Microbaculum marinisediminis: one gene and its partner. The protein of the gene in region 1 interacts with the protein of each later gene in a pairwise test. Links are inferred from orthologs where the notes say so. Each region holds a gene or a part of one and is shown on either strand. Other genes may lie near its edges. The genes, in order: rpe and eno.

Region 1 (8,537 bases):
GCGCCCAGACGCTGCAGGATGGCCGGGATGGTTTCGGTATGCGCGACGACGAGAACCCTGTCTGCGGCGTGGTCAAAGTCCAGAAGGTCCACGAGCCCCGTCACGTCAGCCATTGGAACTTCGGCGCGGTCGGCATCGAGCGACATGGCGATGATCTCGCCGGTTTCGCGGGACCGCGTCGCATCCGTGTTTATGACGATGTCGATGTCGGCGTTGCTGAGAAACGCGGCCCAGTCGTGGGCCCGCTTCCGTCCGGCATCGCTCAGGTGCGGGTCGGCGCCGGTGAACTCTTTTTCGGCATGCCTCATGACAAAAACCATCTCCTGCGCCTCGGCGGGAGAAAACGGCGCCAATGCCGCGAAGAGCGCCGCAGCGAGGATCAAAGCTCTCATGTCGGGGCCACTCCATCGTCTCTGGCAGGTGTCCTAGGCAGAGGTCTTGGGCAGACCTGGGCGAACCGGGATTCCATCCGACGTGACGTCGCGATGCAAGCGCGGCGACTCAACCCGAATCGGCCAGCATCGCCAAGACGGCCCCGGTTTTCGTATGGTTGGGTTTCGTATCGTTCCGCGTGGAGCCCCTTTGGCTAAGGCCTGCATGCGCTTCGGATACCGGTGGGGGAGGCCCGACCCATGACGACCCGCATCTGGTTCGCGCTGGCGGCCGGCTTCGTCGCCCTGCAGGGGATTGCGCTGCTGGCGCTGGGCCTTCCGCTGATCTGTACGTGCGGCCATCTGGATCTGTGGCACGGAAATCCGTCCGGCCCGGAGACGTCGCAGCACCTGACCGACTGGTACACCGTCACTCACCTCACGCATGGGATCGGGTTCTACCTTCTGCTGTGGCTCGCGGCGCCACGTATGTCGGTCGCGGCGCGGTTCGCGATCGCCGTCGGCCTGGAAGCGGGCTGGGAGGTCGTCGAGAACATGCCGTTCATCATGGAGCGCTATCGGCAGACCGCGCTCGCCCGCGGCTATTTCGGCGACAGCGTCGTGAATTCCGTGTTCGACACCGTGACGGCGGCGGTCGGCTTCGCGCTCGCGCGCATCCTGCCGGTCTGGACATCGATCGTCCTGGTGGTCGCCATCGAGTTGATCCTGGGCCTGGCCATACGCGACAACCTGACCCTCAATATCGTCCAGCTCATCTTCCAGAGCGATGCCATCTCGCGCTGGCAGGTCGGTGGCTGACCGAGGCCGATATCCGGCCAGCCTTCGCGACCGGGGTCAGCGCACCTTGCGCTGCCCGAAGGTCGGCTGCACCTCGGGTATCGGCGGCATCTGCCACGTCCCGGTCACCGGAATGCCGGTGTCGCGGTTGACCATGACGTCGAGCACCGTCGGCACGCCGGATCGGATCGCCTCGGCATAGGCGTCGGCGAACTGGTCGGGATGATCGATGCGGATGCCGCGCGCGCCCATCGCCTCGGCCATGCGGGCGAAGTCCGGGTTCCAGAACTCTCCGGTCTTCTGGTTGACGAAGCTGGTGCCGATCTCGCGGCCGTCGAGATAGGCCCGCTGCAGGTCGCGGATCGTGCCGATCGCGTAGTTGTTCTGCACCACCCAGACCGCCGGCAGGTCGTATTCGACGGCGGTCGCGACGGCGTGAGAGCACATCGAGAATCCGCCGTCGCCGCACAGCGTCACGCAGGGCGATCCGGGCCGGGCGAGCCGGGCGCCGAGCACGCCGTAGACGCCGAAGCCCATCGCCGCGAAGCCGCCGGCGGTCATGTGCGAGCCCGGCACCTTCGGCATCCAGTATTGCTCGGACCAGACCTGGCAGTTGCCGACGTCGTCGACCATGATCGTGTCGTGCGGCGACACCCGGTTCATGTCGGCCAGCATGCGGCGCGGCTCGATCGGCACCTCGCCGCTGCGCGCGTAGGGATCGCAGAAATTGCGCCAGTCCGCCTGCCAGGCCCGGATATCGCTGCGCCACGCGTCGCCGTCGGCAAGCTTCAGTCCCTTGCCGCGGGCGATCCGAAGCGCCTGCTCGAGGAACTGCCGGGCGTCGGCTGTGATGCCGACCTCGACGGGATAGTTGCGGCCGATCTCGTTGGCGTCGATGTCCACCTGGATGAGCTTCGTCGGCGGAATGCTGTAGACGTAGCCGGGTATCCACGACCCCGTGTGCAGGTCGTTGAAGCGCGCGCCGATCGCCAGGATCACGTCGGCGTTGCGGCAGGCTTCGGTCGCCGGGTACTCGCCCCAGACGCCGGCGACGCCGAGATGCAGCGGATGATCCGCCGGCATCGCGCCTTTTCCCATGAACGAGGTGTAGACGGGGATCTCCAGCTGCTCGGCGAGCGCCCTCAGTTCGTCGAAGGCGCGGGAAACGCGGATGCCGCCGCCGGCCAGGATCAGCGGTTTCTTGCTCTTGCACAGAATCTCGAGCGCCCGCTCGATCGTGTAGTCGGAGACGCCGTTGGCCCGATGCCCGGCGGGCGGCCCGCCGGCGGGCTCCGGCGTCGAGACCGGCGCCGTCTCGATATACAGGTCGTAGGGCATGTCGAAATGGACCGGCCCCGGCCGGCCCGTGCGCATCATCTGGAAGGCTTCCGGCAGGGCGGTCGTCAGCTCCTCCACCCGGCGGATGCGATAGGACTTCTTCACCACGGGCGTGAAGATCGAGGACATGTCGCCGTTGTAGCGGTAGTCGTCCTGCAGCGCGCCGCTGTTCACCTGGGTCGTCGGCACCTGGCCGGTGATCACGAAGAACGCCGAATTGTCGTAGAAGGCGTTCGCGACCGAGATCATCAGGTTCATCGGCCCGGGCCCAGTCGAGGCATAGACCGCGAGCGGCTGGCCGGTCAGCCGGAAGTAGACGTCGGCCATGAAACCGGCGCCCTGCTCGATGCGCGGCGAGATGTGCTTGATCCGGTCGGTGTGCTTGTAGATGCCGTCGAGAAGGCCGATCGCTCCGTGCCCGGCATAGCCGAGGATATAGGGAACCCGTTCCTTGACGAGATATTCGGCGATGATGTCGGTGCCGCGCATCTCGTTGCTGCCCGGCATGCCCCGGTAGCTCGGCGTCGGCGAAACGAAGGTCGAAGAGTAGCCTGGCCCCTGGTAGCGGCTGCGTCCGTGCATTCCTCCCTCCCGGTTCTTGGTGACCGCGATGCGTTGTGCAACGAGGCTACGCCCGAAGCCGGGAGGAGTCATCAGACAGTCGCGGGGGCCAGTCGCGCCTGAAAGCAGGGGCCGGCCGGCGCGGCTAGCCGTCGGTGGCGCCGGAGGGGGCGTCGCCGGAGGGGGCGTCGCCGGAGGGGCCGTCGCCGGACGGTTCGCCGCGCACAGATTGGTCGATGTAGAGCAGGCGCGCGTGCGCGTTGGTGTTCAGCCGGTTCGCCGAGCACCAGCGCGAGAACGCCTTCGGGTCGATCGTCAGGCGCACCGTCGGACGGCCGCTGTCGCGCACCTTCTGTTCCAGGAATTCGGCGCGGTTGCGCCATGTCTCGTAGGATCGCGGCAACTGCGCCCGATCCGCCATGATCGCCAGAATGCGCTCGTAGTCGCGCCTCCGGTACCACGGTATTCCCACTGTGCTCTCCCCGCCCGCCATGAATCCTGCCCCTTCGTTAGCCCGCCATGATGCCGGCCGGTGACGAGTTTCGCCACGCTATTTCGCGGGGTGTGGATATCTTGCGGCAATCGGCGCCCGCCGGATGCGGGGTAGGGATGCCGGCCGGTATTTCGGCGCCGTGTCTTGATTTCGCCGCCGCCGCATGGCTCTAGGAGCGGATCACAAGAGGAGTAGCCATGGCCGAGCCATTGATTGCACCGTCGATCCTGTCGGCGGATTTCGCCCGTTTGGGCGCCGAGGTTGAAGACGTCGTCGCCGCCGGCGCCGACTGGATCCATGTCGACGTCATGGACGGACACTTCGTCCCGAACATCACCATCGGACCGCTGATCGTGCAGGCGTTGCGCCCCGTCACCGACAAGGTGCTCGATACGCACCTGATGATCGCGCCGGCCGATCCCTATCTCCAGGCCTTCGCCGAGGCCGGCTCCGATATCATCACCATCCACGCCGAGGCCGGCCCGCACCTGGACCGGTCGATGCGGGCTATCCGCGCGCTGGGCAAGAAAGCCGGCGTGTCGCTGACGCCGTCGACGCCGGAATCGGCCATCGAATACGTGCTCGACACGGTCGACCTGATCCTCGTCATGACGGTCAATCCGGGCTTCGGCGGACAGTCTTTCCTGCCCTCGCAGCTCCCCAAGATCCGGAAGATCCGCAAAATGATCGGAGACCGCGACATCCGCTTGCAGGTCGATGGCGGCGTCTCTCCGCAGACCGCCCGCGATGTCGTCGCGGCCGGGGCGGACGTCCTCGTCGCCGGTTCCGCCGTCTTCAAGGGGGACGGCGTTGACGCGTACAGGAAAAACATTGTTGCCATCAAGGAGGCCGCATCCCGACCTTGAACCTCTGGGAAAACAGCGGCATTGTTTAGGTGGACCAATAAAAACGGCACACAAGTGCCGTGCCTACGTCACCTAAGGGGAGGAAATACAATGCGAATATTTCCCACTTTGACAATCGCCGCCGCCGGACTGGTCGCGTTCGGCGGTGCCGCGTTCGCCCAGGACACCATAACGCTCGGGTCCGCGGTGTCGCTGACCGGCAACTACTCGACCAACGGCGAGCATACGCAGCGCGGCTACGATCTCGCGGTCGAGAAGATCAACGAGGCCGGCGGGATCAAGGTCGGCGACAAGACCTACAAGCTCGAGGTGAAGTACTACGACGACGAGTCGACCCCGGCGCGCGGCGCCGAACTCGCCGAACGTCTGGTCAAGCAGGACGGGATCAAGCTGATCCTCGGCCCCTACGGCTCCGGTCTCACCAAGGCCGTGGCGCCGGTGACGGAAGAACTGCAGGTGCCGATGGTCGAGGCCAACGGCGCGTCCCGGTCGCTGTTCACCAACGGCTGGAAATACATCTTCGCCACCCTGTCGACGTCCGAGCAGTACCTGGCGAGCGCGATCGCCCTGGCGGCCGAGAACGCGGAAGCGCTCGGCAAGAAGCCCGAGGAGATCAAGGTCGCGGTCGTGGTCGAGAACGATCCGTTCAGCGCCGACGTGCGCGCGGGCGTGCTCGACGACATGAAGAAGTACGGCATGCAGCTCGTCATCGACGATCAGTTCCCGCGCGAGCTGAACGACATGTCGGCGACGCTGACCAAGGTGAAGGCGCTGAAGCCCGACGTCCTGATCGTCTCCGGCCACTCCAAGGGTGCCGCGACCGGCATCCGCCAGGTCAGCGAGCAGAAGGTATATGTGCCGATCCTGGCGATGACCCACTGCGATTCCGCCGACATCATCGGCAATTTCGGGGTGGCGTCGGAATACACGCTGTGCGCCACGCAATGGGCGCCGACCCTGTCCTACAAGGACGACCTGTTCGGCTCGGCGGCGGACTACGCCAAGACCTTCGAGGCGAAGTACGGATACGCCCCGCCGTATCAGGCGGCCGAGTCCTCGGCGGCGGTGCAGGTCTTCGCCGATGCGCTCGAACGGGCCGGCTCGACCGATCCGAAGGCCGTGCGCGACGCGCTCGCGGCAACCGACATCGAGACCTTCTACGGCAAGATCAAGTTCGACGAGACCGGCAAGAACATCGCCAAGCCGATGGCGCTGTATCAGGTGCTGGACGGCGAATACAAGATCGTCGCCCCGAGCGCCGTCGCCGAGACCAAGGCGGTGATCCCGCGGCCGGCGATGAACTGACCGGACACCCAAGGCACGGCTCCGGGGCGGGGGGAAACGACGCCCCGGAGCCGTGCAATTCGCCTACGACAATAAACAGTCTTCCAGGACGGGGCGGGTCGTGTTCGACAACCTGATGATACTGTTCCAGGCTCCGGTGATCACCGTGGACCTGGTCCTCAACGGACTTCTGCTCGGGGCGATCTTCGCGCTCGCGGCATACGGGATGGCGCTCGTCTGGGGGGTGATGAGCATCATCAACATCGCCCAGGGCGAGTTCGTCATGCTCGGCGGCTATGTCGCCGTGATGATGTACTGGGGCGGCATCCATCCCTTGCTGGCCGTGCCGGTCGCCGCGGTCGTGATGTTCATCGTCGGATGGGCGCTCTATCGCGCGGTGATATTCCGCGTCGTCGACCGCGACCTGTTCGTCTCGATCCTGGCCACCTTCGGCCTGTCGATCCTCCTGCAGCAGCTGATGAATACGGCCTTCAGCGGCAACGTGCAGATCGCGGAAGCCGGGCTCGGCACCGTGTTCCTGTTCGACGGGCTCGTCACCTTGTCGGAAATCAAGGTCGTCGCCTTCGTGCTCGCCATCGTGGTCGGCGGCTGCATGGTGGTCTTCCTGAAGCGCTCGCGCATGGGCCAGGCGATCCGCGCCACGGCCCAGAACGCCCGGGCCGCCCGCGTGATGGGCATCAACACCGACCGGGTCTATGCCGTCACCTACGGGCTCAACGCGGCGATCTGCGGGTCGTGCGGCGCGCTGGTGGCGATGGCCTACAACATCCATCCCTATATCGGGCTGCCCTATACCATCCGTTCCTTCATGATCGTCGTCGTCGCGGGGCTGGGCAACTTCGCGGGCGTCATCCTCGCCGGGCTCGGGCTCGGCGCGGCGGAGAACATCGCCGGCTTCGTCCTCGGTGCCCAGTATCAGCTCGCCTTCGTCTTCGCGCTTCTCGTCGTCGTGCTGGTATGGCGCAACTGGCGGCTGGCGGCCAAGCGGCAGTACCTCAAATGAATGTCGGCGCCAGCAGACTGCTGGGCTACGCGGCGCTGCTGGCGATCGGCGCCGCCGCCCCGTACCTGTTCCCGAACTATCAGTCGCAGATGGCCGAGCTCTGGCTGTTCATCGTCTTCGCCCTGACCTGGGATCTGGTCGGCGGGCAGATGGGCTACAACTCGTTCGGCAACGTCGTCTTCATCGGCGTCGGCATGTATGTCTGCGCGATCACCCAGGTCGGCCTGTTCTACTCGGTTGCCGAGTACAACGCGGCCAAGGGCGGCGGCCAGACGGTCTTCACCTTCGACGTCGCCCAGTATCTCGAAGGCCTGGCGCTGGGGCTGCCGCTGGCCGCCGTCTCCGCCGGCATCGTCGCCGCGATCCTCGGCTCCGCGGTGCTCGGCATGCGCGGCCACTATTTCGCGATCTGCACGCTGGGCCTCGGGGTCGCGGCCGGGCAGATCGCCAACGGCTGGGAGTGGATCGGGGCCGGCTCCGGCATGGTCGTGCCCCACGCGCCGTCCGGCATCGGCGACACGGCCCGCTTCTACTACTATTTCGCCTTCGTGCTCGCCGTGATCACCTTCATCGTGGTCGCCTGGCTCTACACGACCCGTTTCGGCCTCGCCATCAACGCCATCCGCGACGACGAGGACAAGGCCGAGGCGATGGGCCTGCCGACCACCCGCATCAAGGTCTCCGCCTGGGTCATCTCCGCGCTGTTCCTCGGCGTCGCCGGCGGCATCCTCGGCAACCTGAAGCGCTTCATCGACCCGATCGAGGTCGCCTTCGCCGGCGCCACCTTCGGCGTCTGGATGGTGCTGATGGCCATCCTCGGCGGCAAGGGCACGCTGTGGGGGCCGGTGATCGGCGCGGTCGTCTTCCAGGTCCTGAAGGAGGTCTTCTGGACCTACCTGCTCGGCTGGCAGCGCGTGGCGCTGGGCCTGATGATCGTGCTCATCGTCGTGTTTTTCCCGCAGGGCATCCTCGGCTTCCTGCGCGATCGTTTCCCCGAGCGCTTCGGCCACAAGGTCGATCCGGCGCTGGCGCGCGGGGCAGGGGGGGCGGCCGAATGACCACGCTCCTCGAAGTCCGGGACGTGTCGAAGGCCTTCGGCGGCGTCCAGGCCAATGTCGACATTTCGTTGCGGGTTCCGGAAGGCAAGATCATCGGCTTGATCGGGCCAAACGGCTCCGGCAAGACGACGCTGTTCTCCTCGATCGTCGGCTATCATCCGATCGACTCCGGCTCGATCCGCTTCGAGGGCAACGAGATATCGAAGCTGCGCGTGCGCCAGATCGCCCGGCGCGGCCTGCTGCGCACCTTCCAGCAGACCCGCATCTACGGCGGCATGACCTGCATGCAGAACATGCTCATCTCCACCTCCATGCGCGGCCAGACGTTGGTGCATCTGTTCGCCAGCCAGCGGTCGGGCGAGCACGGCCGCGCCGAGGAACTGCTCGAATTCGTTGGCCTTTACCAGAAGCGCTACCTGCTCGCCGGCGATCTCTCCTTCGGCCAGCAGAAGCTGCTCGAGTTCGCCATGGCGCTGATGAACGAGCCGAAGCTGCTGATGCTGGATGAGCCGACCGCCGGCATCAATCCGACCCTCATCAACGGCCTGATCGACCGGCTGGTCCACGCCAACGCGAACTTCGGCATCACCCTGTTCGTGATCGAGCACAACATGCGGGTCATCATGAACCTGGCGGAGCACATCTATTGCCTCGCGCACGGCCGGCTGCTCGCCGAGGGCAAGCCGGACGAGATCCAGAACGACCAGCGCGTTGTCGAAGCCTATCTGGGGGCGCACTGATGGC
Region 2 (5,976 bases), on another replicon or contig:
GGGGCACCGGCGGCAGCGGCTGCTTTGGGCGCCGCCTTGGCGGCGCCGGATGCGGCGGCCGCTTCGATATCGCGCTTCACCACCCGTCCGTGCGGGCCTGAGCCCGAGATCGCGGAGAGATCGAGCCCCTGCTCCTTCGCCAGCCGTCGCGCCAAGGGCGAGGCGAAGACGCGCGCGCCGCCGGCATCGTGCCCGTTGGCGGCCGGAGCACTCCCGCCCTTAGAGGCGGGCGCCGAGGCGCCCTCTTCGGGCCGCGGGCTTGGCGGTGTTGCGGCGGCCTCCTCCCGAGGCGCCGGCGCGGCCGGTGTCTCGGCGGCTGGCGTGGCTTGTGCCGGCGCGCTCGGCTTCGGCGCCGCGGCCTCCGCGTCCTTCAGCGCGCCCGCGTCCTCGCCCTCTTCGAGCAGGATCGCGATCTTCTGGTTGACCGGCACGTCGGCGGTTCCGGCGGCCACGAGGAGCTTGCCGACGGTTCCCTCGTCGACCGCCTCCACTTCCATCGTCGCCTTGTCGGTCTCGATCTCGGCGATGATATCGCCCGGCGCGACCGCGTCGCCTTCGTTTACGAGCCACTTGGACAGCGTCCCGACCTCCATGGTCGGCGACAGCGCGGGCATCAGGATGTCGATGGGCATGGTCGTTTCCTAGCGATACCTGGGACGGCCTTGGTTCGGTGTCCGACCGTCAATCCTTGTACGTCACGGCCTTCACCGCCTCGATGACCTCCTTCACCGAGGGCAGCGCCAGCTTCTCGAGATTGGCGGCATAGGGCATCGGCACGTCCTTGCCGGTGACGCGCAGCACGGGCGCGTCGAGCCAGTCGAAGGCCTTGTCCATCAGCTGCGCGGCGATCTCCGAAGACACCGACGCCTGCGGCCAGCCTTCCTCGACCGTGACGCAGCGCCCGGTCTTCTTGACCGACTGAACGATCGTGTCGACATCCATCGGCCGGATCGTCCGCAGGTCGATCACCTCGGCGTCGATCCCCTCGGCGCGTAGCTCCTGGGCCGCCTTCAGCGCATAGGTCATGCCGATGCCCCAGGAGACGATCGTCGCGTCCGACCCTTCCTTGGCCACCTTCGCCTTGCCGATCGGCAGCACGAAATCGTCCATCATCGGCACCGGGAAGGTGTGGCCGTAGAGGATCTCGTTTTCCAGGAACACGACCGGATTGGGGTCGCGGATGGCCGCCTTCAGCAGCCCCTTGGCGTCGGCCGCCGAATGCGGCTGCACCACCTTGAGCCCCGGTACGTGGCTGTACCAGCTCGCGTAGTCCTGGCTGTGCTGGGCGGCGACGCGGGAGGCCGCGCCGTTGGGCCCGCGGAACACGATCGAGCAGGTCACCTGGCCGCCGGACATGTAGTGGGTCTTGGCGGCCGAGTTGATGATCTGGTCCATCGCCTGCATGGCGAAATTGAAGGTCATGAACTCGACGATCGGCTTCAGCCCCGCCATCGCGGCGCCGACGCCCAGGCCGGTGAAGCCGTGCTCGGTGATCGGCGTGTCGACCACGCGGCGCGGACCGAACTCGTCCAGCAGCCCCTGCGAGACCTTGTAGGCGCCCTGGTATTCGGCGACTTCCTCACCCATCAGGAACACCGCCTCGTCGCGGCGCATTTCCTCCGCCATGGCGTCGCGCAGCGCCTCGCGCACCGTCATCTCGACCATCTCGGTGCCTTCCGGCACCTCGGGCAGAGCCTCGGCCTGCTCGGCCGGGCGGGTCTGGGTGGACAGCGCCGGCTGTGCGGCCGGTGCTTCAGCGGGCGCTTCGGCCGCGGATGCTTCGGCGGGGGGTGCCGTCGGGGCGGCCTCGGGTTCGGGCTCCGCCGGCTTCGGCGCAGGCGCGGCCGCGGCGCCCTCGAGCGCGCTGGCGTCCTCGCCCTCGGACAGGATCAACGCGATCGGCGTGTTGACCTTCACCGCCTCGGTGCCCTCTGCAACCAGGATCTTGCCCAGCGTGCCCTCGTCGACCGCCTCGACCTCCATGGTCGCCTTGTCGGTCTCGATCTCGGCGATGACGTCGCCGGCGGTGATCGCATCCCCCTCCTGCTTGACCCATTTCGACAGCGTGCCCTCTTCCATCGTCGGGGAAAGGGCGGGCATCAGTACTTGTACCGGCATGTATCGTCCCTCCCCGGCTCAGCGCAGCACGTCGGTCCAGAGCTCCGACGCGTCGGGCTCCGGATCGGTCTGGGCGAATTCGGCCGCCTCGTTGACGATACCGCGCACGTCGCGGTCGATATCCTTCAGCTCGCCCTCTGCGACCTTGTGCTCCTCGGTCAGGCGCGCCTTCACCTGCTCGATCGGATCGTGCTCCTGGCGCATCTTCTGGACCTCTTCCTTGGACCGGTACTTGGCCGGATCCGACATGGAATGGCCGCGATAGCGATAGGTCAGCATCTCCAGGATGAAGGGTCCATTCCCCGCACGGCACCATTCGGCTGCTTCCTCGCCGGCCGCGTGCACGGCGCGCACGTCCATGCCGTCGACCTGCTTGCCCGGAATGTCGAAGGAGGCGCCGCGATGCGACAGATCCGTGGTGGCCGAGGCGCGGCTGATGCTCGTGCCCATGCCGTACTTGTTGTTCTCGATGACGTAGACGACCGGCAGCTTCCACAACTTCGCCATGTTGAAGCTTTCGTAGACCTGGCCCTGGTTGGCCGCGCCGTCGCCGAAATAGGTATAGCTGACGTTGTCGTTGCCGCGATACTTGTTCGCGAAGGCCAGGCCGGTGCCCAGCGACACCTGGCCGCCGACGATGCCGTGTCCGCCGAAGAAGCCCTTCTCGACGGAGAACATGTGCATCGAGCCGCCCTTGCCCTTGGAGTAGCCGCCCCGCCGGCCGGTCAGCTCGGCCATGACGCCCTTCGGGTCCATGCCGCAGGCCAGCATGTGGCCGTGGTCGCGATAGCCGGTGATGACCTGATCGCCGCCCTTGGCCATCATCTGCATGCCGACGACGACGGCTTCCTGGCCGATGTAGAGATGGCAGAAACCGCCGATAAGCCCCATCCCGTACATCTGCCCGGCCTTCTCCTCGAAGCGCCGGATCAGCAGCATCTCGCGATAGGCTTCGAGCTCCTGTTCCCTGGTGAAATCGGAAGCAGGACTGCCACGAAGCGACGTCTTCGTCCCAGCGCGAGATTTCGCCTTCGCGGCCGGCTTCGATCGAGACCGGGGTTTCGCCGCCGCCGTGCGACGGGAGTCGGATTTGGCGCGAGCCGCCATGCGGGTCCTCCCTGGATGCCCAGTTGTTGCGCAAGAGGTATCGTACCCGCGATCGAAAAACCAGTGACAGAGAAAAATTATCTAATAATACAACCTATTGATAAATATAGAAAAACAGGTTTTTAACCGAAAAACGGTTAAACTAGGGGTGACCGCTGCGGAACCCCGCTTAGCGTTGCCCGCGCATGATCACAATATCGTTGGGATGGGCGACGTTGAGCAGGACGCGCGCCCGCTCTTCCAGCATATCCGGATCGAGGCTTTCGGGCCGCAGCAGCGCCACATGCTGCTCCAGGGACTCCCGTTCCCGGCGCAGATCGGCAAGCTCCTGTTCCAGCTCCGCGACCTCGGCGCGAAGCTGCTGCGAGGCATAGAAGCCGCGCGCGCCGGTAAGGCCGTGATAGACGAAATAGCCGATCACGGCGGCGCCGATTACGGGAATGAGAATTCCGGCCGTCGAGGAACGGACGGTACGCCTCGCCATGGCAAAAGCCTCCACAGGGATTACGGACGGTATCGTCGGCCAATCCCGTTAAGGCTCGATTAACTCTGCCGGCGCGCCATGGCGATTGCAGTGGACGGGCGCCGACGGCCGCAGGCCGCGCCGGTTCCGGTGTCCCGGACATCGCCGGGGGCGTCCCGGACATGGTCGGGGAACTCCAGGCCCCCTTACGGGATTGCCGGGCCTGCGGCCCGGCAATCAAGTCGTGTCGGAGGAGCGGCGCTCCTAGAACGCCTTCAACGCGGCCCGGCCGGCATAGAGCGCGGTCACGCCGAGCTCTTCCTCGATCCGCAGGAGCTGGTTGTACTTCGCCAGCCGGTCGGACCGGGCGAGCGAGCCGGTCTTGATCTGTCCGCAATTGGTGGCGACGGCGAGATCGGCGATGGTCGAATCCTCGGTCTCGCCGGAGCGGTGCGACATCACCGCGCGATAGCCGGCCCGATGCGCCATGTCGACGGCTTCCAGCGTCTCGGTCAGCGAGCCGATCTGGTTGACCTTCACCAGGATCGCGTTGGCGACGCCTTCCTCGATGCCGCGCGACAGACGCTCGGTGTTGGTGACGAACAGGTCGTCGCCGACGAGCTGGCAGCGATCGCCGATCGTCTCGGTCAGCATCTTCCAGCCGCGCCAGTCGTCCTCGTCCATGCCGTCCTCGATCGAGACGATCGGATAGGCGTCCACCAGCTCCGCCAGGTAGGCGACCATGTGCTCGGGATCGAGCACCTTGCCCTCGCCCTTCAGCTGATAGCGGCCGTTCTCGAAGAACTCGGTGGAGGCAACGTCGAGCGCCAGAACCACATCCTCGCCCGGCTTGTAGCCCGCCGTCTCGACCGACTTCATGATGAAGTCGAGCGCCTCTCGGGCAGAGCTCAGGTTCGGGGCGAAGCCGCCCTCGTCGCCGACATTGGTATTGTGGCCCGCGGCCTTCAGGCCGCTCTTGAGCGTGTGGAACACCTCCGCGCCCATGCGCAGGCCCTCGGCGAACGTCTCCGCGCCGACCGGCATGATCATGAATTCCTGGATGTCGATCGGGTTGTCGGCATGCGCGCCGCCATTGACGATGTTCATCATCGGAACCGGCAGTACACGCGCGTTGACGCCGCCGACATAGCGATACAGCGGCAGCCCCACCGCGTCGGCCGCGGCCCGCGCGACAGCCAGGGAGACGCCGAGGATGGCGTTGGCGCCGAGCCGCTTCTTGTTGGGGGTGCCGTCGAGTTCATTCAGAACGGCGTCGATCTGGACCTGTTCTTCCGCGTCCATCCCCGCCAGCGTGTCGAAGATCTCGCCGTTGACCGCGTCCACGGCCTGGGTCACGCCCTTGCCGAGATAGCGCTCGCCGCCGTCGCGCAGCTCGACCGCCTCGTGCGCGCCGGTCGAGGCGCCGGAAGGCACCGCGGCGCGGCCGATCGTCCCGTCCTCCAGAACCACGTCGACTTCCACGGTCGGATTGCCGCGGCTGTCGAGGATCTCGCGGCCGACGATGTCGATAATGGCGGTCATTTTCGTCCTTTCCGGTGCTTACAGCATGCGTTCAGGGGCTAATAGCCGAGCCGCCTGCCACAGGAAAGGGCCATTGGCGCGAAAACCGCCACGTGCGCCCGTGTCCCGCGTGCCGCGGCCCTTCTTCGAAGTGCGCGCCCGAAGGCTTTGCCGCCATGACCGACACCGACCCGCAGCTCGGTCGCGACGGTCCCGCTCCCGACCTCCCCCCGAAGCGGCGGTGCTCGACCGCGTGCCCGCCCCGCACCCCGACTACGTGCTCCGGCAGACGGGAGCGGCTCCGACAGGCCTGCGGGGCCCGGATCGGGGCGTGGCGCCGTACAGGGGGCGCGGCTAGAGCCGGACCGGCCGCCCCTTCGCCACCGTATCGAACGCCATCAGCGTCTCAACCAGCGCCGGCAGATCCTTCATCGCGATCATGTTCGGGCCATCCGACGGCGCCTTGTCGGGATCCGGATGGGTCTCGATGAAGACGCCGGCGACCCCGACGGCGACCGCGGCGCGCGCCAGCACCGGCACGAACTCCCGCTGGCCGCCCGAAGACGTCCCCTGCCCGCCCGGCTGCTGCACCGAATGGGTGGCATCGAAAATCACCGGCGCGCCGAGGCCCGCCAGGATCGGGAGCGACCGCATGTCGGAGACCAGCGTGTTGTAGCCGAAGCTCGCGCCACGCTCGGTGACCAGCACGTTCGGGTTGCCGAAGCCCGCGACCTTGTCGACCACGTTCTTCATGTCCCAGGGCGCCA

What was found.
Region 2: the proteins of rpe (region 1) and eno interact in binary tests that used the Escherichia coli proteins (3 or more experiments, as listed by UniProt). The link is inferred for Microbaculum marinisediminis from one-to-one orthologs.

What each region holds. Positions count from the first base shown.
Region 1 is NZ_JALIDZ010000010.1:62,823-71,359, forward strand. What follows is about bases 2,620-5,592. They hold rpe (ribulose-phosphate 3-epimerase), read left to right. Parts: upstream 2,620-3,758; coding sequence 3,759-4,427; downstream 4,428-5,592. Other genes in these bases: MUB46_RS19595 (thiamine pyrophosphate-binding protein), read right to left, coding at 2,620-3,089; MUB46_RS19600 (hypothetical protein), read right to left, coding at 3,214-3,540; MUB46_RS19610 (amino acid ABC transporter substrate-binding protein), read left to right, coding at 4,518-5,592. Outside these bases: MUB46_RS19585 (histidine phosphatase family protein), read right to left, coding at 1-383; MUB46_RS19590 (DUF2585 family protein), read left to right, coding at 633-1,190; more of MUB46_RS19595, read right to left, coding at 1,227-2,619; more of MUB46_RS19610, read left to right, coding at 5,593-5,732; MUB46_RS19615 (branched-chain amino acid ABC transporter permease), read left to right, coding at 5,833-6,735; MUB46_RS19620 (branched-chain amino acid ABC transporter permease), read left to right, coding at 6,732-7,793; MUB46_RS19625 (ABC transporter ATP-binding protein), read left to right, coding at 7,790-8,533; MUB46_RS19630 (ABC transporter ATP-binding protein), read left to right, coding at 8,533-8,537. UniProt on the Escherichia coli protein: Catalyzes the reversible epimerization of D-ribulose 5-phosphate to D-xylulose 5-phosphate.
Region 2 is NZ_JALIDZ010000012.1:774-6,749, forward strand. Bases 3,092-5,976 are described here. They hold eno (phosphopyruvate hydratase), read right to left. Parts: upstream 5,231-5,976; coding sequence 3,953-5,230; downstream 3,092-3,952. Other genes in these bases: pdhA (pyruvate dehydrogenase (acetyl-transferring) E1 component subunit alpha), read right to left, coding at 3,092-3,225; MUB46_RS20975 (FtsB family cell division protein), read right to left, coding at 3,395-3,709; kdsA (3-deoxy-8-phosphooctulonate synthase), read right to left, coding at 5,564-5,976. Also shown: MUB46_RS20960 (pyruvate dehydrogenase complex dihydrolipoamide acetyltransferase), read right to left, coding at 1-632; MUB46_RS20965 (pyruvate dehydrogenase complex E1 component subunit beta), read right to left, coding at 682-2,118; more of pdhA, read right to left, coding at 2,137-3,091. UniProt on the Escherichia coli protein: Catalyzes the reversible conversion of 2-phosphoglycerate (2-PG) into phosphoenolpyruvate (PEP). It is essential for the degradation of carbohydrates via glycolysis.